4 regions of the Trinickia sp. NRRL B-1857 genome follow, and region 3 is predicted to be linked to each of the others. Evidence: predicted binding sites of a transcription regulator. Region 3 holds the regulator's gene; each other region holds the start of a gene.

Region 1 (7,801 bases), 110 kb from region 3:
ATTGGGATTCGAGCGCGCGATGTAGTAAGCCATCGGATAGCCGAGCAGCAAACACAGCAGCGTCGTGACGCCCGCAACGAGCACCGAGTTGACGTAGGTGGCGAAGTACAGGCTATCGGTGAACAGAAACGCGTAATGCGCAATGTTCAACGAAATCTGAACCACGCCATCTTTGATGGCAACGAGTTCCGTATACGGCGGAATACCGAGTTGCAACTCCGCGAAGCTGATCTTGACGACCAGCAAAAACGGCACGAAGAAGAACATCAGCAACCAGATGAACGGACCGGCGACGACGGCGGTACCGCCCGTCAGCCGCATACGCCGAGCCGGCCAGGTTGCGAGCGAGAGCAAATGCGCTTTCATGCCGTCAGCACCACCCCGGCCGATGCGCTCCAGCGCACGTAGATCTCGTCGCCCCAGGTAGGCGACTCGATCTCCGTCAGTGCCAGGCTCGAGACGTTGGCGACCACCGTCTTACCGGAATCGAGCTGCACGTGATAAAGCGAGTAGCCGCCCATGTAGGCGATGTTCGCGACCGTGCCGTGCCCCCAGTTGTAAGCGCCTTCGGGCGGCTTGCGCGTCAGCGCGATGCGCTCGGGGCGCACCGAGATCGTCACGGGCATGCCGAGCGGCCCTGTAATGCCGTGATTGACGTAGAGGCGGCAAGGCAGCTCGGTCGTCTCGACGAAAACGTGATCCGGCTCGTCTTCCACGACGTGTCCGTCGAACAGGTTCGTCGAACCGATGAACTCGGCCGAGAAACGCGTATTCGGATACTCGTACACCTCGTGCGGCGTGCCGAGCTGGACGATCTGCCCTTCGCTCATCACGGCGAGGCGATCGGCCATCGTCATCGCTTCTTCTTGATCGTGCGTGACCATGATGCAGGTCACGCCGACGCTATCCAAAATATTCACGAGCTCGATCTGCGTGCGCTGGCGGATCTGCTTGTCGAGCGCCGACATCGGCTCGTCGAGCAACAGCAGTTTCGGCCGCTTCACGAGCGACCTTGCGAGTGCGACGCGCTGCTGCTGACCGCCCGATAGCTGATGCGGTTTGCGCTTGGCGAAACGCCCCATTTGCACGAGTTCGAGGGCGGCATGCACGCGCTCCTTCAGCTCGGCCTTTTGCACGCCTTCCTGCTTGAGCCCGAAGGCGACGTTCGACTCGACCGTCATATGCGGAAATAGCGCATACGACTGGAACATCATATTGACGGGACGGCGATACGGCGGCATCAAGGCGAGATCTTCGCCGTCGATCAGAATCTTGCCCGAGCTGACCGACTCCAAGCCGGCCAGCATCCGCAGCAGCGTGGACTTGCCGCAGCCGGAGCTGCCGAGCAGCGCAAACAGCTCCCCTTTCGCCACCGACAAGCTGACATTCTTGACCGCGACCGTTTCACCGAACTTCTTGACGACGTCGACGATCTGCACGAAGTTGTCGGCCGATGCGTTGCCGACCGAATTTGAACCTGCGGGGCGCGCGCCGGCGGCCGGCTGCGAGCTCGACTGATCGCTCATGATGTGCTGCTTGACTCCACTCGTTGGACGTACAAAGCCCCCGGCGTTGGCTCCGGGGGCTTCATGACTGCGTGCCGCTTGCGGCGACGAAATTATCGGCCCGTCTTGAATTCGGTCCACAGCCGCGTCTGTAGACGTTGGATTTCAGGCGGCAGCGGCTTCAAGAGGAACAGCGTCTTGACAACGTCGGCCGGCGGATAGACGGCCGGGTCGTTCGCGATACTCGGATTGACGTACTTCTTCGCTTCCGCGTTCGCCGTCGGGTAGTAGACCGCATCGGTGATCGCAGCGTTGACTTGCGGCGTCTCGATATAGTTGATCCACTGGTGCGCCGCATCCTTGTGCGAGGCGTCCTTGGGCATCGCCATCACGTCGAACCAAACCGGTGCGCCGCCCTTCGGGATGTAGTACTCGACCTTGTAGGGCTTCTTGGCTTCGAGCGTGCGGTGCTTGGCGATCACGACGTCGCCCGACCAGCCGTACGCGAAACAAATATCGCCGCCGACCATGTCGTTGATGTAGCCCGACGAATTGAACTGCGTGATGTACGGACGGATCTTTTTCATCATCGCGAGCGCGGCCTCGTAATCGGCCGGGTTCGTGCTCATGGGATCCTTGCCGATGTAGTGCAGTGCGGCCGCGAAGAATTGATCCGGTGCGTCGAGCACCGACACGCCGCAAGCCTTCAACTTGGAGATGTTCTCGGGCTTGAACAGGATGTCCCAGTTATCGAGCGCAACGTTCTTGCCGAGGATTTGCTGGGCCTTCGTCACGTTGTAGCCGAGGCCCGTCGTGCCCCACGCCCAAGGCACTACGTATTTGTTGCCCGGGTCCGCGCCGGCCACGAGGGCCATCAATTGCGGATCGAGGTACTTGAGATTGGGGATCTTCGACTTATCGAGCGGCGAAAAGATACCGGCTGCGATTTGCTTGCCCGCGTAATTGCTCGTCGGCACGACGATGTCGTAGCCCGAATTGCCCGTCAGCAGCTTCGCTTGCAGCGTATCGTCGCTATCGTAATTGTCGTAGCGGACGTGGATACTCGACTGTTTTTCGAAGTTCGGAATGGTGTCCTTGGCGATGTAGTCAGACCAGTTATAGACATTTAGCTGCGTATCCTTGGCCGACGCCACCCACGGCGCCGCGCACAAAACCAGTGCGGTGAGCCCGCCCATCACCTGTTTTTTCATCCCGTTCTCCGATGCAGACCGGTTCGCCCGGCCTCAACCCCGCCCGTGCCGCGACAACCCGCCCGCGGCTCCTCTGAAAAACCCGAAAGCTACCATCAAACATTCACCCGCGGCACAAAAATACGAGCCGCTCGGATCACCTGTCGCGCAAACGGCACATATGAGCCCTCGCGTTGCCGGATAACATGGTCCGGTACGCTGAATCGGGCGCAATTTTATCGGGTTATGAGCCCTTGTCCACTTGAAAAAAACCTCGATTAGCCTTTCGGATAGCCTGCGGCGGACGCGTGGTGCCCCGCAGGCGCCGGCCCCTTGCGCGGTATGGGGTTTCGCAGGGCGGGCGCGGCGTCGGCTACCATACGGTTCGACCCGCATACGAGAAATGGTTTCATGGCTTCAAACCTTCACGCCCTACCCGACAGCCCCTGCATCGGCGTCTGCTCGACGCTCTTCGACGAAGTCTGCAAAGGCTGCGGCCGCACGGCGACCGAAGTCTCGAATTGGGTCTTCATGAGCGATACGGAAAAACGCGCCGTTTGGGTGCGTATCGAGCGCGAAGGCACGGCAATGCGTTTTAGGAACGACAACCTTTGACCCGCCGTTGAAAGCGAAAAACGCCGGGCTAAGCCGGCGTTCGACTACAGCAGCGAACCGCTCGCGGCCCGCGCCGCGCTCTCGTTTAGAACTTCATGCCGACCCCGAGGCCGATCACGAGCGGGTCGATATGCAGCGTGCCGAGCGACTGGCCGTTCAGCGATGCGCCGGTCTTGATCCAGATCTTCTTGATGTCGGCGTTCACATAGAGCCGTTTCGTGATCTGCACGTCGACGCCCGCCTGCAAGGCCGGGCCGAAGCTATGGTTGTCGATCGCAATCGACTGCCCGCCCGCGTTCAGCCCGTTGTTGTAGAACAGCGTGTAATTGATGCCGGCGCCGACATAGGGCCTGATGCGCCCTTGGTGATTGAAGTGATATTGCAGCAACAACGTAGGCGGCAACACGCCCACGCCGCCGAGATTGCCGAGACTCGAGGTCAGTTGATGACGCGAGGTCGCGAGAATCAACTCGACGCCCAGGTAGTCGCGGATCATGTACGTGAAGTCGAGCTCGGGCACGATCGCGTTGTTCACGCCCACGTTGAGCGCCGAGAGCGTCTCGTTTGTGCGGGCGGTCGGCTCGATGCTGATGGCCCGCAGACGGACCAGCCAGTCGCCGGTGTGCAGTGCCCCGTTGCCCGAGTAGTCGGGCGCTGAAGCAACCGGCGCCGCAACGGGCGCAGCGTCGTCGGCTGCGAACGCGGAAGAAGCGGCCAGCGAAGCGCTGATGAGACATGCCGCAATAGTGAAGTGCTTGATTGTGGTGCAGCGTTGGATTTGCATTTCGATTCCCTCTCGTCTAAACCCCTACATTCTTTGTGGGTTATCGACGAAAGGGGTTGACCCCAATCAACCATGGGCCAAGACATGCCGCGGTGCGACAGCCGGTCGCGCATCAACATCGTTTGCCGGCCGGCCGACGAACTACGCGGGCTTGGGCACCTTCAATTGGATCGATTTGTACTCGAGGTACTCCTCGAGCCCGTAGACGCCGTTTTCGCGGCCGTAGCCCGATTGTTTGAAGCCGCCGAACGGGGCTTGCATGTTCCAAGCACCGCCGTTGACGTCAACCTGGCCGGTACGGATGCGCCGCGCGACGCTGATTGCTCGCTCGTCGCAACCCGCCCAGACCGCTCCGCCCAGCCCGTAGATCGAATCGTTGGCGATGCGGAGCGCTTCGTCCTCGTCCTCGTAGGTCAAAATCGACAAGACGGGGCCGAAGATCTCTTCCTGTGCGATCGTCGCCTTCGGGTGGACTCGACCGAAAACGGTCGGCCTGACGAAATAGCCGTGGGTCAACCCATCGGGCATATGCGCGCCGCCGGTGACGAGTTCGGCGCCTTCGGCGATCCCGCGTTCGATGAATTCGCGTACGCGCGTCAGTTGGGCAGCCGATGCGAGCGGCCCGAGACGCGTCGTCTCATCGCGGGGATCGCCCACGACGAACGTTTCGGCCGCGGCCTTTGCCAGCGCTCGCACCTCTTCATAACGCGATTCGGGCACGATGAGACGCGTATGTGCCGAGCACGTTTGTCCCGAATTGAGATAGCAAGCGGAGACTGTGCTTTTCACGGCCGTCGCAAAATCGGCATCGTCGAGGAGCACGGCAGCCGATTTGCCGCCCAGCTCGAGTGCGACGCGTTTGACGCTCGCGGCCGCAAGCTCGGCGACGCGTTTGCCCGCGCGCGTCGAACCCGTGAACGAGACCATATCGACGAACGGATGGCTCGCAACGATCTCGCCGACGACGGGACCGTAGCCGCTGACGAGGTTGAATACGCCGGCCGGAAGGCCTGCTTCGTCGATTGCTTCCGCTAGCATGAACGCATTGAGCGGCGCGACTTCCGACGGCTTGAGCACGACCGTGCAGCCCGCCGCCAGCGCGGCGGCAACCTTCAGCGTGATTTGATTGAGCGGATAGTTCCAAGGCGTGATCGCGGCCACGACGCCGACGGGCTCGCGCACGACCAGAGAATTGCCGACGCGCGCTTCGAACTCGAATTCGCGCGCGAGCTTGGCGTAGAGGTTCCAGTTATAGACGGGACTGCCGACTTGAATGGCGCGCGAGAGCTTGAGCGGCATGCCCACTTCGCCGCAGATCGAGGCGGCCAGCGCGTCGGTGCGCGCCTTGAGGTTCGCCGCGATTTTTTCGAGGTAACCGGCGCGTGTCGCCGCGGGCGTCGCTGCCCATGCGTCGAACGCGAGCTTCGCCGCTTCGACAGCGGCTTCGGCGTCGGCGACCGAGCCTTCGGGGATACGGCCCATCACCGCTTCGGTACCCGAATCGATGACGTCGATGGTGCCCGTGCCCGAAGGCGTCAGCCATTGGCCGCCGATATAAAGCCGATCGTAGATTTTCATGCGAGTGTTCACCTTGTGGGTTTCGACTCGCACATTTTACTCAGCGTCGGGCAAAAAACGATCGGACGCGGCCCAATCGCCGGTTGGATCGTTCGATACGGATTCGATACGAACCCGATGCGGCTCAGGCGGACGGCCCGCCCTCAGCCGCAAGCAAGCAATTTACTGCACGCCCTGGCTAGCCAGGAAGTCCTCGTAATTCCCGCCGAAGTCGTACAGCGTGCCGTCCGTGCGCACTTCGATGATGCGATTGGCCAAACCGCTCACGAATTCACGGTCGTGCGAGACGAAGATGAGCGTGCCTTCGTACTTCTCGAGCGCGATCTGAAGCGACTCGATCGACTCCATATCCATGTGGTTCGTCGGTTCGTCCATCAAGAGCACGTTATGGCGGCCCAGCATCAGCTTGCCCCAGATCATGCGCCCCTTCTCGCCGCCCGAGAGGACCTTGACGGACTTCTTGATGTCGTCGGCATTGAACAGCAAACGTCCGAGCGTGCCGCGCACCATCTGGTCGTCGTCGCCTTCCTTGCGGTAGGTGTCGATCCAATCGGTCAGCGTCACGTCGTTCGGAAACTCTTCATACGTGTCTTGCGGCATATAACCGACGTTCGCGTTCTCGGCCCATTTGATCGAGCCGCCGTCGAGCGCCAAATTGCCGAGCAGCGCGCGCAGCAGCGTCGTCTTGCCCGCGCCGTTCTCACCGATGATCGCAATGCGCTCGCCCGGTTGCACGCTCAAATCGAAGTTCTCGAAAATCGTGCGCTCGTAACGCTTCGTGATGTGCTCGGCCACCACGGCGATGTTGTGCAGCTTCTTTTCGTACTCGAAGCGAATGAACGGATTCTGGCGCGAGGACGGCTTGAATTCCTCGATCTTGATCTTGTCGATCTGCTTGAGGCGGCTCGTCGCCTGACGGGCCTTCGACTTGTTCGCCGAGAAGCGGCGCACGAAGTCTTGCAGATCGGAGATCCGCTCCTTCGCTTTCGCATTCGCCGCAGCCTGGCGCTCGCGCGCCTGCGTCGAGGCGAGCATGTAGTCGTCGTAGTTGCCCGGGTAGAGCTTCAGCGTGCCGTAATCCATGTCCGCCATGTGCGTGCAGACCTGGTTCAAGAAGTGCCGGTCGTGGGAGATGATGATCATCGTCGAGTTGTACTCGTTGAGGATGTTCTCCAGCCAGCGAATCGAGTTGATGTCGAGGTTGTTGGTCGGCTCGTCCAGCAGCAGCACGTCGGGATTCGAAAACAGCGCCTGCGCGAGCAGCACGCGCAACTTCCAGCCCGGAGCGACGTTGCTCATCGGGCCGTTGTGATCCTCGATCGCAATGCCGATACCGAGCAGCAGCTCGCCCGCACGAGCCTCTGCCGTATAGCCGCCGTACTCGGCGAATTTCGCTTCCAACTCGGCGGCATGCATGTAGTCGTCGTCGGTCGCCTCGGCGTTCGCGTAAATGGCGTCGCGCTCGGTCATCGCGGCCCACATCTCGGTGTGGCCCATCATGACGACGTCGAGCACGCGCATGTCTTCGTAGGCGAATTGGTCCTGGCGCAGCTTGCCCAGGCGAACGTTCGGTTCCAGCATGACGGTGCCCGAACTCTGCTCGAGATCGCCGCCGAGGATCTTCATGAACGTCGACTTGCCGCAGCCGTTCGCGCCGATGAGACCGTAGCGGTTGCCCTCGCCGAACTTGACCGAGATGTTCTCGAACAAGGGCTTCGGCCCGAATTGCATGGTGATATTGGCGGTAGACAGCACGGCGCGTCCCTTCGAATGGTGATCGGCGAAAAACCCGGTATTTTACCAAGCTTTCGCCGACCCCACCCGCTTGCCGCCGCCGGCTATTCCGGCCCCATGCCGTGGCCGGCCCAGGAGCCGTCTTCAGTGCGCGGGGTGCGCGCCGGGCGGGGGCGCTTTGGGCGCCGCGCGCATTTGCGCGAGCAGTAAGTCGCACGGCGCGCCTTTCACATTGCTCGGCGCGATGAGCGGGATCAACGCCGCGAACGGATTGATCAAGCCCAGCCCCACCGCCGCGCCCGCCCGCAGAGCGATCGACGTCTTGCTCACGCCGACGTCGGGATGCTTGAAGGTGCCCTTCACGTAGAGCGGCGAGCGCAGCGTGAAGATGCGGA
Region 2 (7,801 bases), 2.2 Mb from region 3:
AACGCCGGTACTTTACCGAAGAGGCTTCGCTTGCGGCCTGACACGGCAAGCGAACGCGGCTCGAGGGGGGCCGCTTCGCTCAGATCGCTAAAGGTCGGCGGCATCACGCCGTTCACCGCCACCGATTTTCCGGGTCTGCTCGCGGCCGTCGTCTTCGTCCAAGGCTGCCCCTGGCGTTGCGGCTATTGCCACAACACGCATTTGCAACCGCGCACGAGGCACGCGGCCGTGACTTGGCAAGATGTCATGCACCTCGTCTCGCGCCGAGTCGGACTCATCGACGGCGTCGTCTTCAGCGGCGGCGAGCCGACCTCCGATCCGGGGCTCGCCCCTGCGATCGGCGACATACGCCGCCTCGACTTCAAAGTCGGGATGCACAGCGCCGGCACGCATCCGCGCCGGTTCGAACGCGTCTTGCCGCTGCTCGACTGGGTGGGGTTCGACGTCAAAGCGCCGTTCGAGGCATATGAACGCGTCACGCGCGTGCGCGACAGCGGCGAGCCGGCTCGACGCAGCCTTGAAGCGCTGCTTGCGAGCGGCGTCGATTTCGAGTGCCGAACCACCGCGCATCCGAGCCTGCTGTCCGAGCAAGAACTGCTGGCGCTCGCCCGAACGCTAGCGGCGATGGGCGTTACGCGTTACGCGCTCCAAATCTTTCGGAAGCAAGGTTCGCGCGACGCGGCGCTCAATGCGGTGGGGGTTTCGGGTTATCCGAGCCAGGCGACGATCGAGCGGATTCGCGCTCTCTTTCAATCGTTCGATATCCGGCGCGGATAGCGGCGCTCGGCGACGACAAGACGCCTTACGGCGTATCGCAGGCCGCACGAGCGAACTGTGCACTGTCGCCCTTGCGCTGCAAGCCGCCATCGTCGCAGGCCTGTGTTCCCAGTCGCCGCGCGCTGAGTTCATGCGCGAGCTTCTGCACCTCGCCGATCACCGTCTCTGCCTGCTCCACGTCGAAGTCGGCATGAAAGCGCTTCTTCACGCCGCGCTCCGCCAGTTGAACGTATTCATCGGCCGCGATCTCGTGCCGGGCGAGCGAATGCTTGACGCAGGCGAGCGGACAGCCGTCGATGGCAATAATGGGCCTGCCCGATTGCGCGAGTTTCACCAGCGCCCGCACGTCGCCGCCGACGCCGGCGATACACGACATCTCGGCGGCGCCTCGCCGATCGAGTTGCACGGCCACGTAGTTGGCCATCTGCGCCGCACTCGAACACCCCGAGCACGAATAGACGAGCGGTATCGCCCGACGTTCCTTGTTCACGATCGAACCTCCATCACCCACGCCCCATGCAAAACGCGAAGCGTGAAGCGGCGCCGCGAGAGACGCCTTTTATCTAATGCTGTCGTGCTCGCATGCGCCGAAACGCGGCCAGCGGCGCGAGCCGCGCGCTCAGCAGCGTCGACAAGTCGATCGCATCGAGCGAGTTCTTCACGAGCAGGCCGAGCTCCGTATCGCCTTCCATCGTCAGGCGGCGGCTGAAGAAAAGCGTGTCGGGGTCTTGCGTGCGGCGCGCCAGTTGGACGAAGTCGTAGGCGCTCGCACCGATCGTCAGCGCCACGTCACCTTCATGTCTGGCGGCGCGGAAAGTGCCTTCTTTGCAGACGAAATCGAACGCGATCCCGGCATCGCGCACCTCGATACGCAACGCCCGGCCTTCGAGCTGTCGCAACGTATCGTCCGGCAAGTGCGGCTTGAGCGCGAAGTTCAAGCCGCCCGTAAACAACATCGATCCCGGATAGGCCGGCAGTTTCGAGAGCACGCCTCGAAGCAGCGAAGGCACTTGATAGGCAGCCTGATTCATCGGTTATTCCTTATCGTTCGATCCACGTCTGCTCGTGCCGCGCGAGCCCGGGCATACCGTACCAATAGCCGTCGCATCGCGCCTCGGGCATCAGTTGCTCCATACGCTCCAACGCTTGCGAGCCTGTGGCCCGCTCGTCGATGACGTCGCGAAAAATCTCGACGATCTCGCTCATCCCCGTCGACTGCGGGCTCAGGCGCAGCACGTCCACGCCCAGGCCTTTCAACGTATCGACCGAATCGACGAGGTTGTAGACGCGCGCCGATTGGATCGACACGCCGTTGAGCACCAAAAACGGCTCGCCCTCGCGCGTGCGTAGCGTCAGTCCGTCCGGATGATCGAGACAGACGTATTGGCAGTTCTCTCGCGGCAGGTTTCGATTGCGAGCGGTGAAACATCGCGCCGAAAACGCGAGCGGCATCCGTCCGTAGGCGAATACCTCGGTCTCCAATCCCGTTGGCCGTTCGGCCTGCATCCGAGCCAGCGCGTCGGCGCCCATTTCGAGCGGCGCGACCCACCGCTTCGCGCCGGCCTCGGCCATGACTTGCAACGTGGGTTCGTTATAGACGTTGAGCCAAGGGCCCGCCACGAATGCGCCGCCGTTCGTGCAATGCACCGCACCCATATCGTTGGCCTCGACCCAATAATGGCCGTTGCCCGCGACCGCTTTCATCGTCGCGACGTCCTTGCCCGATTCGAGCAGGATTTGGGTCGAGAGCACGACTTGCTTGCCCGCGTCGGCCAGCATCTCGGCGATATCCATCCAGTCGGAGGGCCGCAATTCGTGCCGGCGCGCGCAAACGGTCTCGCCGAGATAGACGATGTCGGCACTCGTTGCGCTCATCGCTTCGTAAAATTGCAACGTCGCCACGCGCGACCAATAGTAATGAATCGGACCTAGTGCGATCTTCACTTCGTATGCTCCGGCGGGCGGCGCGAGCGGCCGCGCCGCGTCATTTCCATGGACGGTGGTAAGCGCCGAGCGTGTGCTGTTGCCCCTCGGCCACCTTGTCGAGTTCGTTCATCCAGGCCGGCTTGACGCTATAGCGCTGCGCGTTCGCGCGGCACTGGTCGATCGCTTCGCGCCAGACGCGCGTTACCTGCGCCACATAGGCCGGGCTGCGCTGGCGCCCCTCGATCTTGATCGCGCGCACGCCCATGGCCATGAGACGCGGCAGCAACTCGAGCGTATTCAGACTCGTCGGCTCTTCGATCGCGTAATAGCTTTCGTCGGCGACGTCGAAGCGCCCCTTGCACAAGGTCGGATAGCCGGCGTTTTCGTCGTCGGCATAGCGATCGATCAGCACGCCGTTCAGCCTCGATTCCAAGCCCTGCGGCGTCTTTTGCCATCGAACGTGTTTGGCCGGCGAACAGACGCCATGCGTATTCGGCGATTCGCCCGTCACGTAAGAAGACAACGCGCAACGCCCCTCGACCATCACGCACAAGCTGCCGAATCCGAATACCTCGAGTTCGACCGTCGTGTTCTCGGTCACCTGTTCGACCTGCGTGAGCGAAAGCACGCGCGGCAGCACGGCGCGCGAGATGCCGAACCGTGTCTGGTAGAAGTTGATCGCTTCGTAGTTCGTTGCCGATCCCTGCACCGACAGATGCAAGCGCAAATCGGGGTGGCGCTCGCGCGCATAACGCATGAGCCCCGGGTCGGCTACGATGACGGCGTCGATGCCGGCTGCCGCCGCGCGATCCACGGCCGCACGCCATACGGGCCACGCCGCCGGCTGCGGGTACGTATTGAGCGCGAGCAAGACTTTGCGGCCGCGCCCATGCGCATAGTCGATACCGGCGGCGATCGACGCCTCGTCGAAATTCAAGCCCGCAAAATTGCGGGCGTTAGTCGCGTCGCGAAATCCGAGGTAGACGCAATCGGCGCCATTGTCGATCGCACTCTTTAGCGCGGGCAAGCTGCCCGCCGGGCATACGAGTTCCATCGGGGGGGAGCGATCGTTCATCGTTGAAATGTTTTCGACATCGCGGCGGCCCTCATGCCGCTTCGTGAAAGTGCGTCGGCGCCTTCGTGTGACTCGACGCGCCGCCGGCCGCCGCAGCGGCCAAGACTATCTCGTTCGCAGGCATCGTTCCCGTCAGCAGGTACTCGATCAACTCACGCGCCGGCCGAATCCGGTTGCCGAACGGCAGCGCTTCCGAGCCGCGGAAGAACAGCCCGCGTTTGACGTCGCCCGCGAGCGCATAGGCAAGCCGCTGGTCGATGCAAAACTGACCTTGCTTCGCGATGCCGTCGCGCAAGCCGCATTGCTGCAAGCAATCGAAGCCCACCGTGCATTTGCGCGGCTTGGCCACGCGTTGAAGCTTTGCTTCCTTGTCCAAGTAATCGGCTAGCCAAGGCGTGCGTACGGCGCGAGCCGGCAAGCCGGCCACGCTCATGAACGTAACGATGTCGTCGGGGGTCGCCTCGACGAGGACCTTCTTGAAGTTCGGATGCGCATCGCCCTCTTCGGTCACCGCGAACGGCGTCCCCAATTGGACCGCGGTCGCCCCGAGCGCGATGAGCTCTCGAACCTGCTCATGGGCATGAATGCCGCCCGCCGCGATAAGCGGAATCTTTTCGCGCTCGAGGCCGAGTTCTTTGAACAAGGCGAGCGTCCCTTCGATCACTTCGGGGAACGCGAAATGGGCGTTGTTGACGCCGTCGAGCGTGGCGGCGCCCAAATGCCCCGCCGCGTAGCGCGGGTTCTCGATGACGATCGCATCGGGCAGCCGTTGCTTGCGCATCCATTTCTTGAGTACGAGGCCGATGCCGCGGGCATCCGATAAGATCGGAATCAAGGCGACGTCGGGGTGCTCGGTGGTGAGCTCCGGCAGATCGAGCGGCAGCCCCGCACCGACGACGACCGCATGGGCACCGCTTTCGCATGCGCAGCGCACATAGTCGGCGTAGGCGGACACGGCGCGCATGACGTTGACGGCGACCGCGCCGTTGCCGCTTGACAGCGCGAGCGCAGCGCGCACTTCGCGTTGGAGCGCTTCGAGATTGATGGAATCGATGAGCGCCCGGTCGCGCGAGCGCGCCGTCTTCGCCATCAGATCGGGGTGATGCCGCCGTAGGTCGACGCTCGATATCGTGCCGAGCGCGCCGAGCGAGGCGACGGTGCCCGCCAAGCGATGCGCGGACACGCCCACCCCCATTCCGCCCTGGACGATGGGCAACAGCGTTTTGCCCTTGATACGCAGGGGTTCGAATCCAGCCTTCGGCACTGACACAGGACAACCTCACGACAATCGAAGTACATGACAGTGTGGGGCGAGCTGCCGGCGCGGACCTTAACCTGGGTCAAGAAGGGATCTCGGGCGACCCGTATGCTTACCGTGAATGAGGGTATTGCCCGCGCGCGCCGCGCCCTTTGCTAGGGTGGCTGGCGTGTCCGATTTTTTCTTCTTGCATCGCTAGCGGTGCGACGAAAGACCGCGTATGAAACCGCTTGTCTGTGAAACGACGCTCGCCTTATGCGGGCTCGAACCGCCCGAGCCGATGGAGCGCGTGCTCGCCGCACTGCGCTCGCTCGGCGACGATTCCTATCTACGCATGATCATCGATCGAGAGCCGTTTCCGCTCTATGGGTTGCTGTCGCGCGGCGGCTTCGAATACGACGCTCAAGGGCCCGATAAAGGGCGTTACGCGATCGATATTTGGCGGCGCGGCTGATGCGGCGCGATCTTGCTCTCGACGCATCGCCCGCGCTCGCCGCCCCGCTCCGCTTTTTCTTGAATGCCCCGGTATTCGGCATGATTGCCGCGGGGCTGCTCGGGTATGCTGGGCCGTCGGCGTTTTACACGCGGTGGTCGGCGTTCGCGCTCGCCGCGACGCATGTCTTAACACTCGGCGTGTTCGCCAGCGTCATGATCGGCGCGCTGATTCAGATCTTGCCCGTCGTTGCCGGCGCTCACGTCGCGGCTGAAAGAACCAGCGCAACGGGCATTCATGCTTTGCTCAGCGTCGGTACCCTCGCGCTGGCCGCAGCGTTCGTCACTTCGCACACCATACTATTTTCGATCGCCGCACTGGCATGTGGGGCGGCGTGCTGTTGGTTCGTCGTCGCATGCCTCGTCGGGCTCAGGCGTGCGCGGGAGCAGCATCCAAGCGGCGTCAGCGACATCCTCCGTGCGATTCGCTTGGCGCTGATCGCCTTCGCGGTGACGGTCGCGCTCGGCGCCGCCCTCGCCCTTTCGCTCGCGCATCCGTTCGCGTGGCCTATCGTCGGCATGACGAACGTTCATTTGATCTGGGGGCTTGCAGGTTGGATCGGACTCCTAACGGCCGGCGTGGCCTATCAGGTCATTCCGATGTTCCTGGTCACAGAGCCCTACCCTCGCCGGCTCGCACACGCGTTCGCACCGCTCTCGCTCATGGCGATCGCGCTCGCCTCGGTCTCCGTGTGGTACGTCCGGACGCTTGCTCTCGGCGCGTCGCTTTCGCTTGCCGCGCTGCCGTTTGTCGCATATGGCGTTTTCGCCGTCGTCACCCTCGCCTTGCTGCACGGGCGCAAACGTTCGTCCCCCGATACGACGACCTTGTATTGGCGGACGTCGATGGTCAGCGTCCTCGGTGCATCGCTAGCTTGGGCGGGTGCTCGCGTAACGGGCCATCCTTCGCTCGACGTCGCGCTCGGCGTACTCGTGCTGGTGGGTGCCATTCAATCGGCGATCAGCGGCATGCTCTACAAGATCGTGCCGTTTTTGCTCTGGTATCACTTGCAGGCAACGCTGGACGTGCGCTCGGCCATCGTCCCCAAGGTCAAGGCCGTGCTGCCCGACGAGCACGCGCGCGCGCAGTATTGGGCGCACCTGTGCGCGCTCGCGCTACTCCTTTGCGCCAGCGCGCTGCCAAACGCTTTCACCCGGCCCGCCGCGCTTGCACTGGGCATTTCGAGTGCCTGGCTCGGCGTCAACATCGCGCGTGCGTTGCGGCTCTATCTCAGCGTGAAGTGCCGACTGACGTCAGTAAGCGCACGCGGCACGCAGCTTTGAGGGATCGGGAATAACGATTTCTCGGCCGTTGATGGCAACGAGCCCGCGCGTGCCGAGTTCGTGCAAGATGCGCGAAAAATGTTCGGGCGTCAGATTCAGTCGCGAGGCCACCATCTTTTTGCCGGCCTCCAACTGCACGCGCATGCCGGGCTTCTCGCTATCGGCCTGGGCGTCACCCGGCTGCGCGAGCAAATAGCTGATGACGCGATGCGTGCCCGATCGAAGCGAATACGCTTCGACGTCGCGCATAAGCGCATGCAGCCGAGCGCTCATGCCCGCGAGCATTTTGCAGGCGAAGTCGGGCTGGTCGCGCAATTCGTCGACGATCGCCGTTTTGCTGACATGCAGCAGCAGCGAATCGGCGAGCGCTTGCCCCGAAACAAAATACGGCTTACCCAGAAACATGAGCGCCTCGCCGAAGCTGTCGCCGGGCCCAACGAGCCGAACGACTTTCTCCTCGCCGAGCGGCGAAATGACACTGAGTTTGATCTGTCCGTAGACGACGGCGTGCAGGCCCGTGCAAGGGTCGCCGCAATTGAAGACCGTCTCCTTTCGCGCGACCGGTTGCTGCGTCGTACCCTGCGCGATGCGATCGAGCTCAACCGCGGATAGCTCGTTGAAAAGCGGCATCCGAGCAAGAAAGTCCTGAACGCGAATTTTCGCTTTTTGCATCTGCACTCCGTCGGTCTAAATCAATTTCGAATACGAAGCCGCGCTAGGCCGTCCGAGGTATTTGTCGAACGTCATCGCGACGGCGCGTACGAATAAGCGCCCCTTCGGCAAGATCCGAATCGCGTCGTCGCTCAATTGCACGAGTCCGGCTTCGGCAAGCGGTGCAAGCGCCTTCAGCTCGCCTTCGAAGTAGCGTGCGAAGTCGATGCCGTGGCGCGCCTCGATCGCGCGGTATTCCAACGGCACGCTGCACATCAACGTCATGACGACTTCGCGTCTGAGGAGATCGTCGGCCGACAAGGTCAAACCGCGCTCCA
Region 3 (7,801 bases):
GAAATGCAACCAGCGCGGCGACTTCCTCCGGGCGGCCCAGGCGGCCGACGGGGATTTGGGGCAACACCTTTTTCTGCATGACGTCCTCCGGCACGGAAGCCAGCATGGCCGTGTCGAGATAGCCCGGCGAGACCGTGTTGACCGTCACCCCATGGCGTGCGCTCTCGAGTGCGAGCGTGCGCGTGAACCCGTGGATGCCGGCCTTGGCCGACGCATAGTTCGCCTGCCCGTACGCGCCGCGCGAACCGTTTACCGAGCCGATGTTGACGATGCGCCCGAAGCGGCGCTCGAGCATGCTCGAGAAAAACTGCTTGGTGACATTAAAAAGTGCATCGAGATCGGTATGCATCACCTCATCCCATTCGCGCTTGGTCATCTTCGAGAACGTCGCATCGCGCACAATGCCCGCATTATTGACGAGCATATCGACCGGACCCAACTCGTCCAGCACGCGCCGCGCGCAACGCTCGCACGAATCGAAGTCCGCAACGTCCAATTCATAGGCGTGGAAGTGGCGCCCGGCCTCCGCCTCGCGCGTAAGCCACGTCGAGACGTGATCGTTATGCTCGGAATGCGACATCGCGACGGTCATGCCGGCATCGTGCAGACGGCGGCTGATGGCGGCGCCCAGGCCGCCCATCCCCCCGGTTACGAATGCGATGCGTCGAACTGAAGCGGACATGGCTGCTCCTCGAAGTAGTGAGAAGACCCCGGAAACGCGGAAGCGAAGTGGGTGCCGCATCCGGCCAATAACAACAAAGGGTCGTGCTCCACTCTAGTGGCCTCGCAAGGTCTCTGGGTTGATCGGCGTCAACGGGGTCAGCCGCCGCGCCGACTACAGTCCCCGCCATATCGACCGACTAAAGGAGTGAAAAAATGCCAGAGCAGCATGCCGTTCTCGTCCTGAATGCGGGTTCATCAAGCATCAAGTTCGGTTTGTTCGATTGCTCTTCCGGCCAAGCGGGCAGGCTCGCCCTTGCGAGCGGCGAAGTCGAGGGAATCGGCGGCACCGACGGCATCGACGGCGAAATGACGTTCGTCGTCGACGGCGCCGCGCCGCGCACGCTGGCGCGCAGTAACGGCGCCCCAAACGTTGACCCTTATCGCGAGGCGCTTACGCCCGTCATCGAATGGCTGCGCCGCGCGTGGCCCGATCTGCGCTTGGCCGCCGTCGCGCATCGCGTCGTGCACGGCGGTCAGCACTATTTCGAGCCCGTTATCGTGAACGACGACGTGCTGAGCGAGCTGCGCACCCTGATTCCGCTCGCACCGCTGCATCAGCCGCACAATATCGATGCGATCGATACGCTGCGCGCAGCCTGCCCCGGCGTCCCGCAAGTGGCAGTATTCGACACGGCGTTTCATCGGACATTGCCGCGCGTCGAACAATTGCTGCCGCTTCCGCATTCTTGGTTCGACGATGGCGTGCGGCGTTACGGCTTCCACGGTCTGTCGTACGAATACCTGTCGATCGCACTCGACGAGGCGTTCGGCGAACTCGCGCATGGCCGCGTCATCGCCGCGCATTTGGGCAGCGGCGCGAGTCTATGCGCATTGCACGACCTGTCGAGCGTAGCGACGACAATGGGCTTCTCCGCGCTCGACGGCTTGATGATGAGCACGCGCTGCGGATCGATCGATCCCGGCGTCGTGCTCCATCTAATCGAGGTGTGCGGCCTGTCGCACGAGGAACTCGGCACGTTGCTCTACCATCACTCCGGATTGCAGGGCGTATCCGGCTTATCGGGCGATCCGCGTGTACTGCTCGCGCAAGAACACGAAAACGAACGCGCCAAAGAAGCGCTTGCCCTATATGTCCATCGCATCGTGCGTGAGACAGGCGCGCTCGCTGCCGCCCTCGGCGGCTTGGACATGCTCGTCTTCACGGCCGGCATCGGCGAGCATAGCGCCCCGATTCGGGCGCGCATATGCGGCGCGCTCGGACTCTTCGGGATCGAACTCGACGATGAGGCCAATCGCGCGAATGCGCACGTCATCTCGCGCCCGACCAGCCGCGTCAAGGTCGTCGTCGAGCCGACGAACGAAGCTTGGATCGCCGCGCGCGCGGCCTGGTCGCTCGTGGGCGAGCGCACGCGGCTCGCTTGATTTGGATCAGCACACGCCAGTGCGTTGCCGCCGATCATAAAGGCGTTACTTCTTATTAAACGACGAGGCACCGACATGTATAAACGCATTCTCGCGCCGATCGACGGCAGTGAAACGTCCGCGCGCGCATTCGATTCGGCCCTGCGCCTGGCACGTGAATTCAACGCGGAAGTGTTCCCGCTTTACGTTGTCGACGTGCCGCTCGTCGGCGCCGACGCACCCGGCTACGATCCGTCGATCGTGCGCGACGCGTTGTTCGAGGAAGGCTCGCGCGTGAACAAGGAGGCCCTCGCGAAGATGGAACGCGAAGGCGTGACCGGCACCCCCAAAGTCGTCGAAACAAGCGCACTCGGAGACGATATCGCGCACAGCATCTTGCGTGTCGCCGTCGAAACGGGCGCCGATCTCGTCGTCATGGGAACGCATGGCCGCCGCGGATTTCGCCGTCTCATACTCGGTAGCGTGGCCGAGCGCTTCCTACGCATCTCGTCGCGCCCTGTGCTATTGGTTCCGGCGCACGACGCCACGGCAGAAGTCGCTCCCGCACCGGCTCGATAAACTTCGCACGATTCGATGCGAAGCGCCCGCACCTAAACTTAAACGAACTGCGCCGGCCCATCTCACGATCGGCCGGCGCAGTTTCGTTATCGTTGCCATGCGGATTTCGTCTCGAGCCGAGTCCGGTTTGATGGCACTCGGCCCTATCGCGCAACGATTAGAGGGTATCGGCTTGCTCGTCGGCCTGCTTATCGGGCGTATGCCTTACGAGCAATACGGGTATATGCGCTTTGCGTAGCAGCGCCTCGGCCACGCTGCCGAGCAGCACGCGACGCATGCCCTGCCGGCCGTGCGTGCCCATGACGATGAGGTCCGCTTCGCACTCGTCCGCCGCGCGTGCGAGCACCTGGGCGATACCGTCGCCGTAGGCGTCGAGCGCGCGCGCGACGCCGCTCACGCCATGCTCGCGCAACAACTCGCGCGCTTCGTCGAGCGCCGCGGTCGCCGCATCGACTTGCACCGTATCGGCGCCTTGCTCGGGCATATAAACCGCACCGACGTCGACAAGCTGCGGTGCGTGTTCGACCACGAACACGGCGACGATTTCCGCACCCGACGCCTTGGAGATCTTGATGGCTTCATCGAGGGCGAGACGCGCGCCACGACTGCCGTCCACGGCAGCCAGGATCCGTTTGTACATAAGTTATTCCTCCTGGGCCTATCGCCCATGGTTTTTATGCTTACGGCATACAGTCTGCGTCCGCTACGGAACATCGGACTTGACGGCGATCAACGGTCCATTCGTCGGGCTTATTACATTTACCACGCGTTGATGTAGGACAACCCTTACAAAGCTTCCACAACACTTACCGCAGTTTCATACGCCGCCGATTTCTTTATAGCGCCCGACCTCCGATACTGCCAATCAAGAGATGGACTTCTCGCGCTGCTTTGCGCTCGCGCCGCCCTTTTGAGGAGGTCGTATGTTCAACGAAGCAACCTTCGCCGCCGATGTCGCGACGGCGCCAAGAGAATCCGCCTCGGCTTGCGCGCCCCCCAAGGGAGTCGAACGCCGCACCGCGCAGCATTGCGCGAGCTGCTCGATGCGCTCCGCGTGCATGCCGCAGACGCTGAGCGCACAGGAGCTGACGCGCTTCGATTCGATCGTCAGCGCAACGCGCATCATCAAGCGCGGCGACGCGCTGTATCGCGCAAACGATACCTTCCAAAGCATCTACGCGATCCGCTCCGGATCGTTCAAGACCGTCGTCATGCATCGCGACGGCCGCGAGCAGGTGACGGGCTTTCATTTGGCGGGCGAAGTCCTTGGGCTCGACGGCGTGTGCACCGAACACCATAGCAGCGACGCCATCGCCATCGAAGACAGCAGCGTATGCATCATTCCCTACGCGCTGCTCGAGTCGATGTGCGCCGAGTCCAAACGTCTTCAACAGCAGGTTCTGCGCATGATGAGCGGCGAAATCGTCCGCGAATCGTCGCTCATGATGCTGCTCGGCACGATGAGCGCCGAGCAACGCGTTGCCGCGTTCCTCCTGAACATGTCGAGCCGCATGAAAGCGCGCGGGTATTCGGCGGCCGAATTCAATCTCCGGATGACGCGCGAGGAAATGGGCAACTTCCTCGGTATGAAACTCGAGACGGTGAGCCGCATGTTTTCCAAATTCCAGCGCGACGGACTCGTGCAATCGCACGGCAAGCAAATCCGTATCGTCAATCTCGACGAGTTGGGGCGCGTATGATCTCCGCCCGCCCTTGCGATGGTATCAGTTGCTCACGGCGAGCACTGCCGCGCCTGCGAGTCGTCCTTCTCTCAGGTCGGCCAACGCCCGATTCGCTTCGGCCAGCGGGTAGACCGTGGTCGCGATGTCGAGCGCGATCGTATCGGCGAGCCGCATGAATGCGTGACCGTCGTCGCGCGTGAGATTCGCCACCGAGACGATACGGCGCTCGCCCCAGAGCATGTCGTAAGGGAACGACGGGATATCGCTCATATATATCCCGCCGCAGACCACCACCCCACCCTTGACCACGGCGCGCAACGCCGTGGGCACGAGCGCGCCGACCGGCGCGAAGATCAGCGCCGCATCGAGCGGGCGAGGCGCGGCCTCGTCGCTCGCGCCGGCCCAATTCGCGCCTAACTTGAGCGCGAGCGCCTGCGCCGCGGTATCGCCCCGGCGCGTGAACGCATAGACCTCGCGGCCCTGATGACGCGCTACCTGCGCCACGATGTGCGCCGCGGCGCCGAATCCGTAAATGCCGATGCGCTCGGCATCGCCCGCCATCGACAGCGTTCGATATCCGATCAACCCCGCACAGAGCAGCGGCGCGGCCTCGATGTCCGAATAACGCGCCGGCAGGCGAAAGCAATATCGGCTGTCGGCGACCGTTCGCTCGGCGTAGCCGCCGTCGATCGTATAGCCGGTGAAGCCCGGTGCATCGCAGAGATTTTCCTTGCCGCGCGCGCAAAACGGACAATGGCCGCACGAATGCGCGAGCCAAGGTACGCCGACGCGTTCGCCCAAAGCGAACTGCGTCACCCCTTCGCCGAGCCCCGCCACGATCCCGACCACCTCGTGCCCCGGCACGAGCGGCGTCTTCGGGTGCGTCAATTCGCCGTCCACGACGTGCAGGTCGGTACGGCAAACGCCGCAGGCGCGCACGTCGATCAGAACTTGCCCCGGCCGTGGCCGCGGCTCGGGCAGATCGCGCAGTTGCAACACGGGACTACGTCCATCGAAGACCATTGCTCGCATTTCGCTGCCTCCCTCGGAAACCGACGGTTGCCTGAAGTGTTTCACCCGCCTCGTTCGCCGTTCATTTCAGCGCAATTCGTCTGGTTTGTCTTGATGCAGAGCAAAGCGATCGCCGTGCGCACGCGTCACCATCGTTCATGACGGGTGCGGTGCGCCGCCAACGTCGCGGCAACGACGACGGCCATGAGGCCAGTACTCACCACATGCATTCCTCTAGGAGGCTTTGCGATGGATACACACATTCAAGACGCTTGGTCCGTCGATGCGAGCGCACTGGCGGCCGATGCCACCCCGGCCGAGAAGCTGCGGTTCGCGCTGCGATACGCGGTACTCGCACCGTCGAGCCATAACACCCAGCCGTGGCGCTTCATCGTCGACGGCGATACGGTCACGTTGAACGCCGATCGCCTTCGCGCACTGCCCGTGGCCGATCCGTACGACCGGGAGCTCGTCATCAGTTGCGGCGCCGCGCTGCTCAATCTTCGCGTCGCCTTGAGCCGCTTCGGGCTCGCCTATGCCATCACGCTGTTTCCGTCGCCGGCCGACCCGGACATGTTGGCAAGCCTGCGGCTCGTACCGGGCGGACATGTCGACACGGGGCTCGCCGATTTATTCGATGCGATCACGGCGCGGGTCACAACGCGGCTCCCGTTCTCAGAAGCTCCCATCGCGCCGGAAGTCGGCGCGCGACTGACGCAAGCGGTCCAGGCCGAGGGCGCCGAGCTGGCCTGCGTCCATGCCCACGAGGCGCGCGTGCGGCTCGCGGAATGGATCGCCGAGGCCGATCGACGGCAATTCGACGACCCGCGCTTTCGCCGCGAGCTAGCCGGCTGGATCCATTCGAGCCGTCACGACGACGGAATGCCCGCTTATGCGGAAGGCTTGAGCGCATTGCTCGATTTCGCCTCGCCGCTCGTCTCGCTCGCGATCCGCACGTTCGACATCGGCGGGGGCGTGGCGGCCGCGCATCAGGCGCTGGCGACCGGGTCGCCGTTAATCGCATGCATTGCAACCAGCGCCGACGATGCCCAATCGTGGCTCGCCGCCGGACAGGCGTTGGAGCGGTTGCTGCTCACCGGCGTCACGGAGGGTCTCACCGCGTCGTATCTGAATCAGCCGATCGAAGTCGAGTCGATGCGCGAACGGCTGCGGGTGACTTTGAGCATCGACGGCGCGCCGCAACTGCTGCTGCGCCTCGGGCGCGGCCCGCGTATCGCTCACGCGCCGCGGCGCCCGTTGTCCGATGTCGTCTCCTAGCCTTGCAAGGCGCAAGCGCGCCTGCCCTCGCGCCGCAACGCAGCCGGAGCGCCCCTAGCGGGCGCCCCGCGCTTATCCGTTATGCGTTGTAGAAACGGAAAAAACCGCTATGCAATAGGACGGGCTTTTTGCCGATCTCGGCTAAAAGCTCGCGCGCCGCGCGCTCGATTTCGCGGCGATGCCCCTCGAACGCGCTCACAAGGTCCTGCTCTCGCAGCGACGCGGCGCCGAAGTGATCCTCGAGCGCCTCTGCGGTGATCGCGCATTGCACGCGTTCATCGTCGACGATCGCGGGAAACGCGAGCACGAGATCCCGGCCGCAGTATTCGGCCGGCTCTTGCGGAAAGCTGATCTGCATGTCTGCCACCTCGAAGAATGCGGCCCAGTACGGAGCCGCCGTCGAGTCAAGCATAGTCGATGCGGCGGCCGGCGACGCTTGACCTGGGTCAACCCTGTCCGCCTGCCACGCCCCTAGACTGTTTTCAAGGTCGACGAACGGCCACGAACGCAGGAGTTCAAGCGATGAACGCGCATATACGTAGGGCAGTGGCGAGCTTGGCCGCTTGCGCCGCCGCGGCGACGAGCGCGCTCGCGCAGCCGCCCGAGCCCACCGCGCTCATCGACCATCAGCATTGCATGTTCTGCCATACGGTCGATAAACCGTTTCTCGCGCCGTCGTTCCGCCAGATCGCCGATCGCTACCGCGACCAGCCGCATGCGAGTGCGATGCTCGAAGCGAAACTTAGGCACGGCGGCAAAGCGCACTGGGGCGATATGTCGATGCCGTTGCCGGCCGAACGCGGCGGACCGCTCTCGGCCGAGGACGCGCATACGCTGGTGCAGTGGGTGCTGAGCCAGTAAGGCGGCGCCCCTTATCGATTCAACCGAACTTACCTACGGCGCAAACGAGGATACGACGATGCGCATCACGATCCATCTCAGCACGTTCGAGGAAACCAATCCCTGTGCCTACGCGATCGTCTGGATCGATCGCGACGCGCAGCGCTGGTCTCGCGAGAGTCATTTCGGGCTCGACCTACCGACATGGGGCGTCGTCCACGCCCGCCCGGACGCGACGCTGCTCTGTAACCCCCATGACGGCACGCCGCTGTGCGAACTGGATGGTCTAGAGCTGGAAAGCCAGGGCGGCCCGTTCGAGGGCGAAG
Region 4 (7,801 bases), 3.7 Mb from region 3:
TGGACGATGCCGCTGGCGTATCCGCTGATGGCCGCCGTCCAGTCGATGTGCGCGAACCTTGGCAGAGTCACGGGGAAAGGACTCGCGGCCAACATCAAGACCGCATTCCCGCCGGTCGTGCTAAGGAGCGTCGTGCTGCTTCTGCTCGTTGCCAATACGCTCAATATCGCCGCCGACGTTGCCGCTATGGGCGAAGTTGCGGAACTCGTCTCCGGTGTCAATCGTCACCTCATGACGGCGTTCTTCGTGTTCGGGACGCTTGTGCTACAAGTGTTCGTTCCCTACCATCGGTACGTGTTCTTCTTGAAATGGCTGACCGTCGCACTGCTTGCTTACGCGGCGGTGCTGCTTACGGTCCATGTTCCTTGGGGGCAGGTCGCACTGCGCACGGTCTGGCCGCGCTTCACACCTGATGCCAGTGCCGCCGCCGTAGTGGTCGGGGTCTTCGGCACGACCATTAGCCCCTACCTATTCTTCTGGCAGGCTTCAGAAGAGGTCGAGGACATGCAGACGAGCCAAGGCGGTGCGCCGTTGGTACGGGACGCGCGCGCCTCGGGCACTGAGCTTCGGCGTATCCGGTGGGACACATGGAGTGGCATGCTCTACTCCGACGTCGCTGCGTACTTCATTATTCTCGCGACTGCCGTCACGCTTCATGTGGCCGGAATCACCGACATCAACACGGCGGCGCAGGCAGCGAGTGCGCTGCGGCCACTCGCGGGTAACTTCACTTACTTGCTTTTTGCCCTCGGCATTCTCGGCGTGGGCCTGATTGGCGTGCCGGTGCTAGCAGGCTCCGGGGCATACGCCCTTTCAGAGGCGATGGGGTGGAAGGAGGGGCTCGAGCGCAAGGTGGGCGACGCGCGGGGGTTCTACGGCATCATCGCCGTTAGCGTGCTCGCCGGACTGGCTATCCAGTATTCGCCAATCAGTCCGATGAAGGCTCTTTTCTGGAGCGCCGTCATCAACGGAGTGGTCGCCGTACCGCTCATGGTCGTCATCATCATCCTCGTCTCGAAGAAGTCGGTCATGGGCGCTTTCACGGCGAGTCGGCCGCTGATTATCCTTGGCTGGATCGCGACGGCGATTATGGGTGCGGCGGCCGTGGCAATGTTCGTTCTTAGGTAGCCATGCGATGCACGTTCGGTTCACGTTGTTGCGGCTCACCGCGCAAGGGATACGGCTGCACAGCCCTGGGCCCGTGAAAGGCGAAAAACCGAGGAAAGCGCATTTGGAGCGATGTCTTGCTGGGCGAAAACTTCAATTCGCAGCGTTTTCTTGCCCGCGCTGCTTTCTATGCTCATGGCGAATATCGGTGCCGCGAACGGCATAGACGACGGATTCCGCAATGTTGGTGGCATGGTCACCGATACGCTCGATGGATTTCGCGATGGATAGGTAGTCCAATCCGAGCTGGACTGTCCGAGGGTCTTCCTTCATGGACTTGACAACCTTGACTACGAATGCCCGAAATTCGGCGTCGATGGTTTCGTCGTCGCGGACGATCTGCGTAGCCGCAGTGGCATCCATGCGCGCGAATGCATCCAGTGCTCCGCCGAGCATGTGCGACGCCATGTCGCCGGACGCCTTAATTTCAGCGATGTTGAGGTTCCATGCGCCTGCGTCCATGGCAACGCGACGAGTGCGCTTCGCAATTTTCCGCGCCTCGTCGCCAACACGCTCGAGGTTGGCCGCGCACTTCGAAGCCGCCATCAGAAGGCGCAAGTCGGAGGCTGTGGGTTGCCAGCGGGCGATGGCGTTGACCACTTCGTCGTCGATTGCGATTTCCATGAGATTGAGCCGGTGCTCGTCGTCGCCGACATGCTCGAGAAGCCCTAGATCGAACGACTTCAGCGCGTCCAGAACGCACGCGATCTGTGACTCGGCCAGGCCCCCCATTTCGAGCAGCCTCGTCGAGACCAGCGCGAGTTCGGCATCGAACCTGCGTGAAAGATGCTTATCCGGCATGTTCTGTCTTTGAGTCGGAATGCCTGTGCCGCCCGGGCGCTGGTCGCGTGCAGCAAAGTGAGAGCGCTTCGTTACGACTGTGCAGGTCGGCCGGTCTTGACCGTTTCGACCGCTGAGATTGCCGCAAGCAGGCGTTTCGTCGATGCCGTCTCGAGTATGATCAACCCTGCCCGCAGAAGCTCGCTTTTCTTCACTGACACGCCCGCATCGAGGCACTTCTGTTTCAGTGCGGCAATCTTCTCGTAGTCGGACTTCGGCATTGTGAAGCTGTCGCGTATCACTTTTTCCTTCTTCACACTCTTCGCTTTTCCCGCTCCTGCCGCCTCGGTCGGCGTGGCTTGCGCCGGTGCCGCGCGCTTTTGCCTCTTTGCCTTTGTCGCGGCGGCTTGCACGTCGGCGGACGCAAGCTCACCCGCGTCCGCTTGCTTATCCTCGGTTACCGCGTGTCCGTTGGCATTCTTCGGGAAGTGGAATGCCTTCTTCGTAGGCTTCTTGATGCGGGGCTCAATCATGGTCGACTCCAGATTCGTAATGATATAAACAGTATATACCGTTTGTGGAAATTGTCCTCGTTGCGCGGACTACCGTCCCGCACGGCCGGAAAATTGTCCACAGATTCTGTTCGCAAGGCTGTGGGTAACAGTCGGGCAAGCTCGACAAGCCATTGATACTTCGGCATTCCTGCGACGGGCCGTTGACGAGGGCATCGAGCGGCTCGCGATGATCTTGCGCCTGTGCGGCAAGGCGCCGCGTGGTGGAGGACGGCTAATAATGTCCAGACAAGATGACGACAACTGACATGCATCAACCATAGTTCGATGTAATTTGCACGCGGGCAGGCAACGTCGTTTAATCGAAACTCCTCTGGTTCGCACCCCTTCCTTAAAACGGTAGGAGCACATAGTGGCTGACCGCAACTTTGACGAGATCGTTCAGGCAATCGCCTCCGACACGAATACGCCGCCCGAGATCGTCTCGAAGATGTATGCCGAGACGTGGGCTCAATATAGCGACGGGGCGCGAGTCCTGGACTACCTGACGGTACTGGTCGCCAAACGCGTCCGGGAAAATCTGCGCGGAGTTTCGCAAGACCGGCACTAGCCGATCGCCCCGCAAACCCTATCGCATCGTTTCTCATGCCAGGCGACCATAGCGCGCCGTTTCCTCGCCCGATATTTCGCAGAGGCGAAATCGGCATTGAACCGCTGCTCGTTTCGTCGGATGGCTAAGGTATTCGGTGGTCGGTTGATGCGTATCAACGAATGCGCACAGTGCGAGTCGCCGCTGTCAGGAATATGTCACATAGGCAGTCGAGACTGGGTCATTCACCGGGATAACGGGCGGCTATGACGCAAAAGACCCAAGCAATCGCAGCAATGGGACAGCGCAGCCTGCTCCTACCAGGCTGGATCAAGGCGGCACTCTCCGCCAACGACCGTTTGAAGCTCTACCTGACAGTGCTACAGGTTGCGTTTGCGCATGCCGAACATCCGGACGGCGAGTTGCCCGACCTGAGCACGGAACTTGTCGCTGCGCACGTCGACGCCCCCTGGCTTCGGAACATACCGACAAGCGCTTCGCTCGTCGACGGCACGTTGCTAGTGCCGGACCTTCCGCGTCTCATGCCGCGTTTCGCCGAAGATCTGGAGACGATGGCCCGGCCGCTCGTCGAACCGGATGATCGACGAGACACGTTGCGCGCGCGCGTGCAGCATTGGTTGGAGGAAATCGACGCACTGCGCGGCGAAGGCCTTAGCCGCCCACAATTGCAATCGTTAACGCGCGGCCGGCTAACGAATGGAGAGGACAGCCTGCATCTGCTGGTGATGGATCTTCACCATGCGCTCAACCAGTTGGCGAAAACGATTTCCGGCGAGGAGATCGACGGCGCACATGTGTGGCACCTGCATCCGGCCGATCGCGCGCGCGTCGTCGCATTCATGCGCGGATTGAACCGTACGGCACCGCTGAAGTTCGATCATCCTGGACTCGACACCGCGGCGACGCGCGACGGCGAGCGGTTGCTGCTCCAGAACGACATCGGCACCAACGATGTACACGTATTGGTCGTGGCGGTCGAGGACTTGACGATTACGCTGAGCTACTCGGATCTGCACCGGTCGCGCTTCGAGTTTTTCCAGTCGCTGTTAGTGCCTTACGGTGCGCAATGGAGCGACCTGCAATCGAAGGTGAATGCTGCGCTGAACGAAGGCGAGGCCTATATATTCGGCGTCGCGCGCTTCGATTGCGCCGACGAGCGTACCCTTGAGACGACGCTCGAAGGGATCGGGTCTCGCATTGTTTTCCTGATCGACTGGAACCGGGCCCGCAAGCGGTTGCTGTCGTTTGTCGACAAAGACAACGCGATCGAGGTCTTGCGCGATGCGGCCCGATGCGACGCCGGCCACATGGCCTGGTTGAAGGCCGGTGGGGAAGCACTCATCTACACCGCCATGCAGGCCGTCGGTCAAGGGGCATTTCGCATCGGCGACAGGCTTGACACCGTACTCGGTGCGGCCGATGCGCGAGCATTCATGGTCGAAGTGCTACGGATGGCGAGCCATGCCCTGCTCGGTGGGCAGCCGGTCGCGCTGGTCGCGGATCAGACGCGCTTGTTGCTCGCGCGACGCGTGCGCCAGCACAGTAGCGCGTACGAACTGCTCGAGGAGCATGCCGCTTATTGCCACGCGCTTGCGCAAGCGGTAAGTGATGGCCTGACGCATGACGTGATGTCCGTATCGCTGGCGGGTGGTAGCCCCCGGCAGGCGTTGGCGGTGAGGGCCAAAGCCTGGGAACGGCAGGCGGACCATCTGGTGATGCGCGCGCGTGAGCAGGCGCAGCGCCAGCCTCGGTGGCAGCCGTTCAAGCGCCTTCTTGAACTCTCCGACGACATCGCCGACGCCCTCGAAGAAGCGGCGTTCTTGATGAGCCTGATCGCAGACGGCCATCAACAGGGCTGGGACAGCAATGTCCATGATTCGCTGGCGCGCCTCGCGCAAACCGTGCTGATGGCGACACAGGAACACGTCAAGTCGCTCGCCATCGCGCGCTGCCTCGGCAACGCCAGCGATACGATCGATAGCGACGCTTTTCTGGCTGCGTCTTGGAATGTGCTGCGCTCGGAGCGGCAGTGTGACGAACTGCTGCGCGCGGCACGCCGCGCTATCCTTGCCGTCTTGCGCGATGCCCCCTCTCTGATGCTGGCCAACGATCTGGCGACGACACTCGAGCTGGCCTCGGATCGTCTGCTGGTGGCCGGTTATGCGTTGCGCGACGTCGCATTGGGCGAATCCGGAGCGAACACGTGACCGCACTTGAATCCGACGCCATTCACCGCTGGCCCGACGAGGTTTACCTGATCGGCTGCGCCGCCGCAGCGCTCGGCAATTCCGATCGAGCATGCGCCTCGGCGGATTCGGTCGGCTTCAAGGCCTACAACCTGCTGCGCATGGCCGATCTCGGGCTAACCGTGCCACCGGCCTTTGTGCTCGGCACGCGCTATTGCAGCGACGCTCAGTTGCGCGAGACCGCCACTGGCGGCGCTGTTTGGGCGCCCGGTCTCCAGGCGCTGGAGCGCGCCACCGGTCAGCGCTTCGGTGACGCGCGCCAGCCGCTCCTGCTCTCGGTGCGCTCGGGCGCTCCGGTATCGATGCCAGGCATGATGGATACGCTGCTCAATGTCGGCCTGTGCGACTCGACGCTTGCCGGCTTTCTGCGTCAGACCGGTAATCCTCGCCTGGTGTGGGACACATACCGCCGCCTTGTTGCAAGCTACGGAGAACTGGTCGCGGGTGTCTCCCCGTCGATCTTCGAAGCGCAATACACGGCGCTCGCCGGGACGTGCGACGAGCATGGCCTCGATTTCGCTGAACTGCGCGAACTCACCCGTCGTTACCTCGCCGCCTACGAACGTGCTGCCGGCCAGCCGTTTCCGCAGGATCCGCGGGTTCAACTGGCGGACGCCATCGGCGCAGTGCTGACAAGCTGGCAGTCAACCAGGGCCTGTGCGTACCGCAAACAGTGCGGCATCAGCGATGCGATTGGGACCGCCGTGACCGTGCAGGCAATGGTGTTCGGCAATGCGGGAGGTCGTTCGGGCGCGGGCGTTGGGTTTACACGAGACCCGATCAGCGGCGAGCCGGCGCTATTCGTTGACTTCATGTTTAACGCGCAAGGGGAAGATATCGTCTCGGGCAGGCGCAGCGGGCGTGGGCACGAAGAACTGGCCCATGCGATGCCCGCGGTATGGGATGCGTTACGTGATGCCGCGACGCGGCTCGAACGCGCGTTCGGCGATATGCAAGATATCGAGTTCACTGTGCAGGATGCGTGCTTGTACTTGCTACAGACGCGCAATGGAAAGCGCACGCCGCAGGCGGCCGCTCGGATCGCGCTGGATCTGCTCGACGAGGGCTTGATCAGTACCGAGATGGCGCTTGAGCGCACAGCGGCACTGAAGCCATCGGCGTTGACGCGCACCGCTATCGCGGGGGGCGGTGGGGACGCTGTGACGCCTCTTGCGCACGCCGCAACCGCCGGCAGCGGTGTGGCATCGGGGGAAATCGCCTTCGACGAGGCACGCGCGCGTACACGCCGTGCAGTCGGCGCGTCGGTGATCCTCGTGCGTCGCGATGCCGAGACCGACGACATCGCAGCGCTGGAGTTGGCCGCAGGTCTGCTCACGCAGCGAGGCTCGCGCACCTCGCATGCAGCGGTCGTTGTGCGTCAACTTGGCAAGGTGTGCCTTGTCGGCTGCTCAGTGCTGCGTTTGGACGAGGCGACGCGCACGCTACAGATCGGCGATACGGTGATGCACGAGGGCGACGAGATTACGATCGACGGTAACGACGGAGCGATCTACGCGGGCGCGATGCGTACGGTCGTCGAGCCGTTGTCCGAATTGCAGGCGCGCCTTGAGCGGCTGCGTGCGCCGTAGGCCGGCATGGGTGAGGCGGGTTTTCGCAAGCGTTCCTCCCGCCGAACCACTCGAATGCGGTCTTCGTACGAGCGTAGGAGCTACCTCTAGGTAGTCCAAGTTTTTGTCCGCATCCCTTTGTTCGAGGTTTGGACCGACGAGTCCAGGCGGATCCATCTCGAGTTTCTCAACTACACCAGTTGACGCCGCTAGATAGTGCCGTCCCTGCCGTGCGCGTCCCGCAGCGTAGAACTAAGTGCCTGAGCAATCCCGCTCAGGGCGAACCAAGCAAAAACCGTAGGACACGTGCTGGACTCGGCGGCCCGCGAAACGCCGCACGAGGCGGCGCGCAGAAATGAAAAAGGGCTACGGCCTTTAGCCGTAACCCTTTGTTCTTCGGGCTTCCTACATACCCATAAATCTGGTGGGTAGTACTGGGATCGAACCAGTGACCCCTGCCGTGTGAAGGCAGTGCTCTACCGCTGAGCTAACCACCCGAAGAGAGTCGAATTATGTCAGATGCTTTTGCGCTCGTAAAGCACTTTTTACGCGACTTGCGCATCGGCAGCATCGGCGGCCGTCTCGGGTGCCGGTTCGCGCCGCCATATGCTCGTGCCTTTCATCGATTTATCGAGATCGTTGAGCACGGCTTCGTGCGCTTGCAGCTCCGCTTCATCCGCGGCGAGCACGGGCAATGCGAGCCCCGCGAGCGAGATCCCCTTACCCGTAGCCGCCGACGAAGCCTCTTGGGCCGCCCCTTCGCCCAGCATGTCGATGACGAGGCTTTCCTGCCCACGCGTCATCGCCAGATAGACCTCGGCAAGCAGTTCCGAGTCGAGCAACGCGCCGTGCAGCGTACGGTGCGCATTGCTGATGCCGAACCGGTCGCACAGCGCATCGAGCGAATTGCGCTTGCCC

The links. The regulator FNR, encoded in region 3, switches genes on or off when oxygen is low (the NO sensors DNR and NnrR bind a similar motif). The targets are predictions, from matches to a motif close to TTGATNNNNATCAA.
Region 1: the regulator FNR is predicted to act here: its motif matches at 4,151-4,164, upstream of AB1286_RS02040 (OmpW/AlkL family protein).
Region 2: the regulator FNR is predicted to act here: its motif matches at 5,109-5,122, upstream of AB1286_RS11195 (DUF2249 domain-containing protein).
Region 4: the regulator FNR is predicted to act here: its motif matches at 3,214-3,227, upstream of AB1286_RS17915 (phosphate transport regulator).

The regions. Positions count from the first base shown of each region.
Region 1 covers NZ_JBFLUK010000001.1:436,678-444,478, forward strand. Annotated here, with positions in the region: gene AB1286_RS02020 (ABC transporter permease subunit) at 1-366, opposite strand, end outside; gene AB1286_RS02025 (ABC transporter ATP-binding protein) at 363-1,526, opposite strand; gene AB1286_RS02030 (polyamine ABC transporter substrate-binding protein) at 1,619-2,716, opposite strand; gene AB1286_RS02035 (DUF1289 domain-containing protein) at 3,107-3,310, shown strand; gene AB1286_RS02040 (OmpW/AlkL family protein) at 3,396-4,094, opposite strand; gene AB1286_RS02045 (aldehyde dehydrogenase family protein) at 4,236-5,672, opposite strand; gene AB1286_RS02050 (ABC-F family ATPase) at 5,835-7,427, opposite strand; gene AB1286_RS02055 (AsmA family protein) at 7,551-7,801, opposite strand, start outside.
Region 2 covers NZ_JBFLUK010000001.1:2,510,140-2,517,940, forward strand. Annotated here, with positions in the region: gene nrdD (anaerobic ribonucleoside-triphosphate reductase) at 1-41, shown strand, start outside; gene AB1286_RS11165 (anaerobic ribonucleoside-triphosphate reductase activating protein) at 103-777, shown strand; gene AB1286_RS11170 (putative zinc-binding protein) at 803-1,267, opposite strand; gene ubiT (ubiquinone anaerobic biosynthesis accessory factor UbiT) at 1,341-1,808, opposite strand; gene ubiV (ubiquinone anaerobic biosynthesis protein UbiV) at 1,819-2,721, opposite strand; gene ubiU (ubiquinone anaerobic biosynthesis protein UbiU) at 2,762-3,757, opposite strand; gene AB1286_RS11190 (NAD(P)H-dependent flavin oxidoreductase) at 3,810-5,048, opposite strand; gene AB1286_RS11195 (DUF2249 domain-containing protein) at 5,257-5,490, shown strand; gene AB1286_RS11200 (hypothetical protein) at 5,490-6,812, shown strand; gene AB1286_RS11205 (Crp/Fnr family transcriptional regulator) at 6,783-7,484, opposite strand; gene hemN (oxygen-independent coproporphyrinogen III oxidase) at 7,500-7,801, opposite strand, start outside.
Region 3 covers NZ_JBFLUK010000001.1:324,641-332,441, reverse strand. Annotated here, with positions in the region: gene phbB (acetoacetyl-CoA reductase) at 1-682, opposite strand, end outside; gene AB1286_RS01550 (acetate/propionate family kinase) at 877-2,106, shown strand; gene AB1286_RS01545 (universal stress protein) at 2,182-2,664, shown strand; gene AB1286_RS01540 (universal stress protein) at 2,822-3,304, opposite strand; gene fnr (fumarate/nitrate reduction transcriptional regulator Fnr) at 3,588-4,364, shown strand; gene AB1286_RS01530 (zinc-dependent alcohol dehydrogenase family protein) at 4,389-5,378, opposite strand; gene AB1286_RS01525 (Acg family FMN-binding oxidoreductase) at 5,607-6,635, shown strand; gene AB1286_RS01520 (DUF1488 domain-containing protein) at 6,715-6,993, opposite strand; gene AB1286_RS01515 (c-type cytochrome) at 7,158-7,496, shown strand; gene AB1286_RS01510 (DUF3564 family protein) at 7,555-7,801, shown strand, end outside.
Region 4 covers NZ_JBFLUK010000001.1:3,991,319-3,999,119, forward strand. Annotated here, with positions in the region: gene AB1286_RS17895 (NRAMP family divalent metal transporter) at 1-1,128, shown strand, start outside; gene phoU (phosphate signaling complex protein PhoU) at 1,261-1,968, opposite strand; gene AB1286_RS17905 (hypothetical protein) at 2,040-2,480, opposite strand; gene AB1286_RS17910 (DUF3562 domain-containing protein) at 2,872-3,069, shown strand; gene AB1286_RS17915 (phosphate transport regulator) at 3,315-5,276, shown strand; gene AB1286_RS17920 (PEP/pyruvate-binding domain-containing protein) at 5,273-6,904, shown strand; tRNA gene AB1286_RS17925 (tRNA-Val) at 7,306-7,380, opposite strand; gene dnaQ (DNA polymerase III subunit epsilon) at 7,429-7,801, opposite strand, start outside.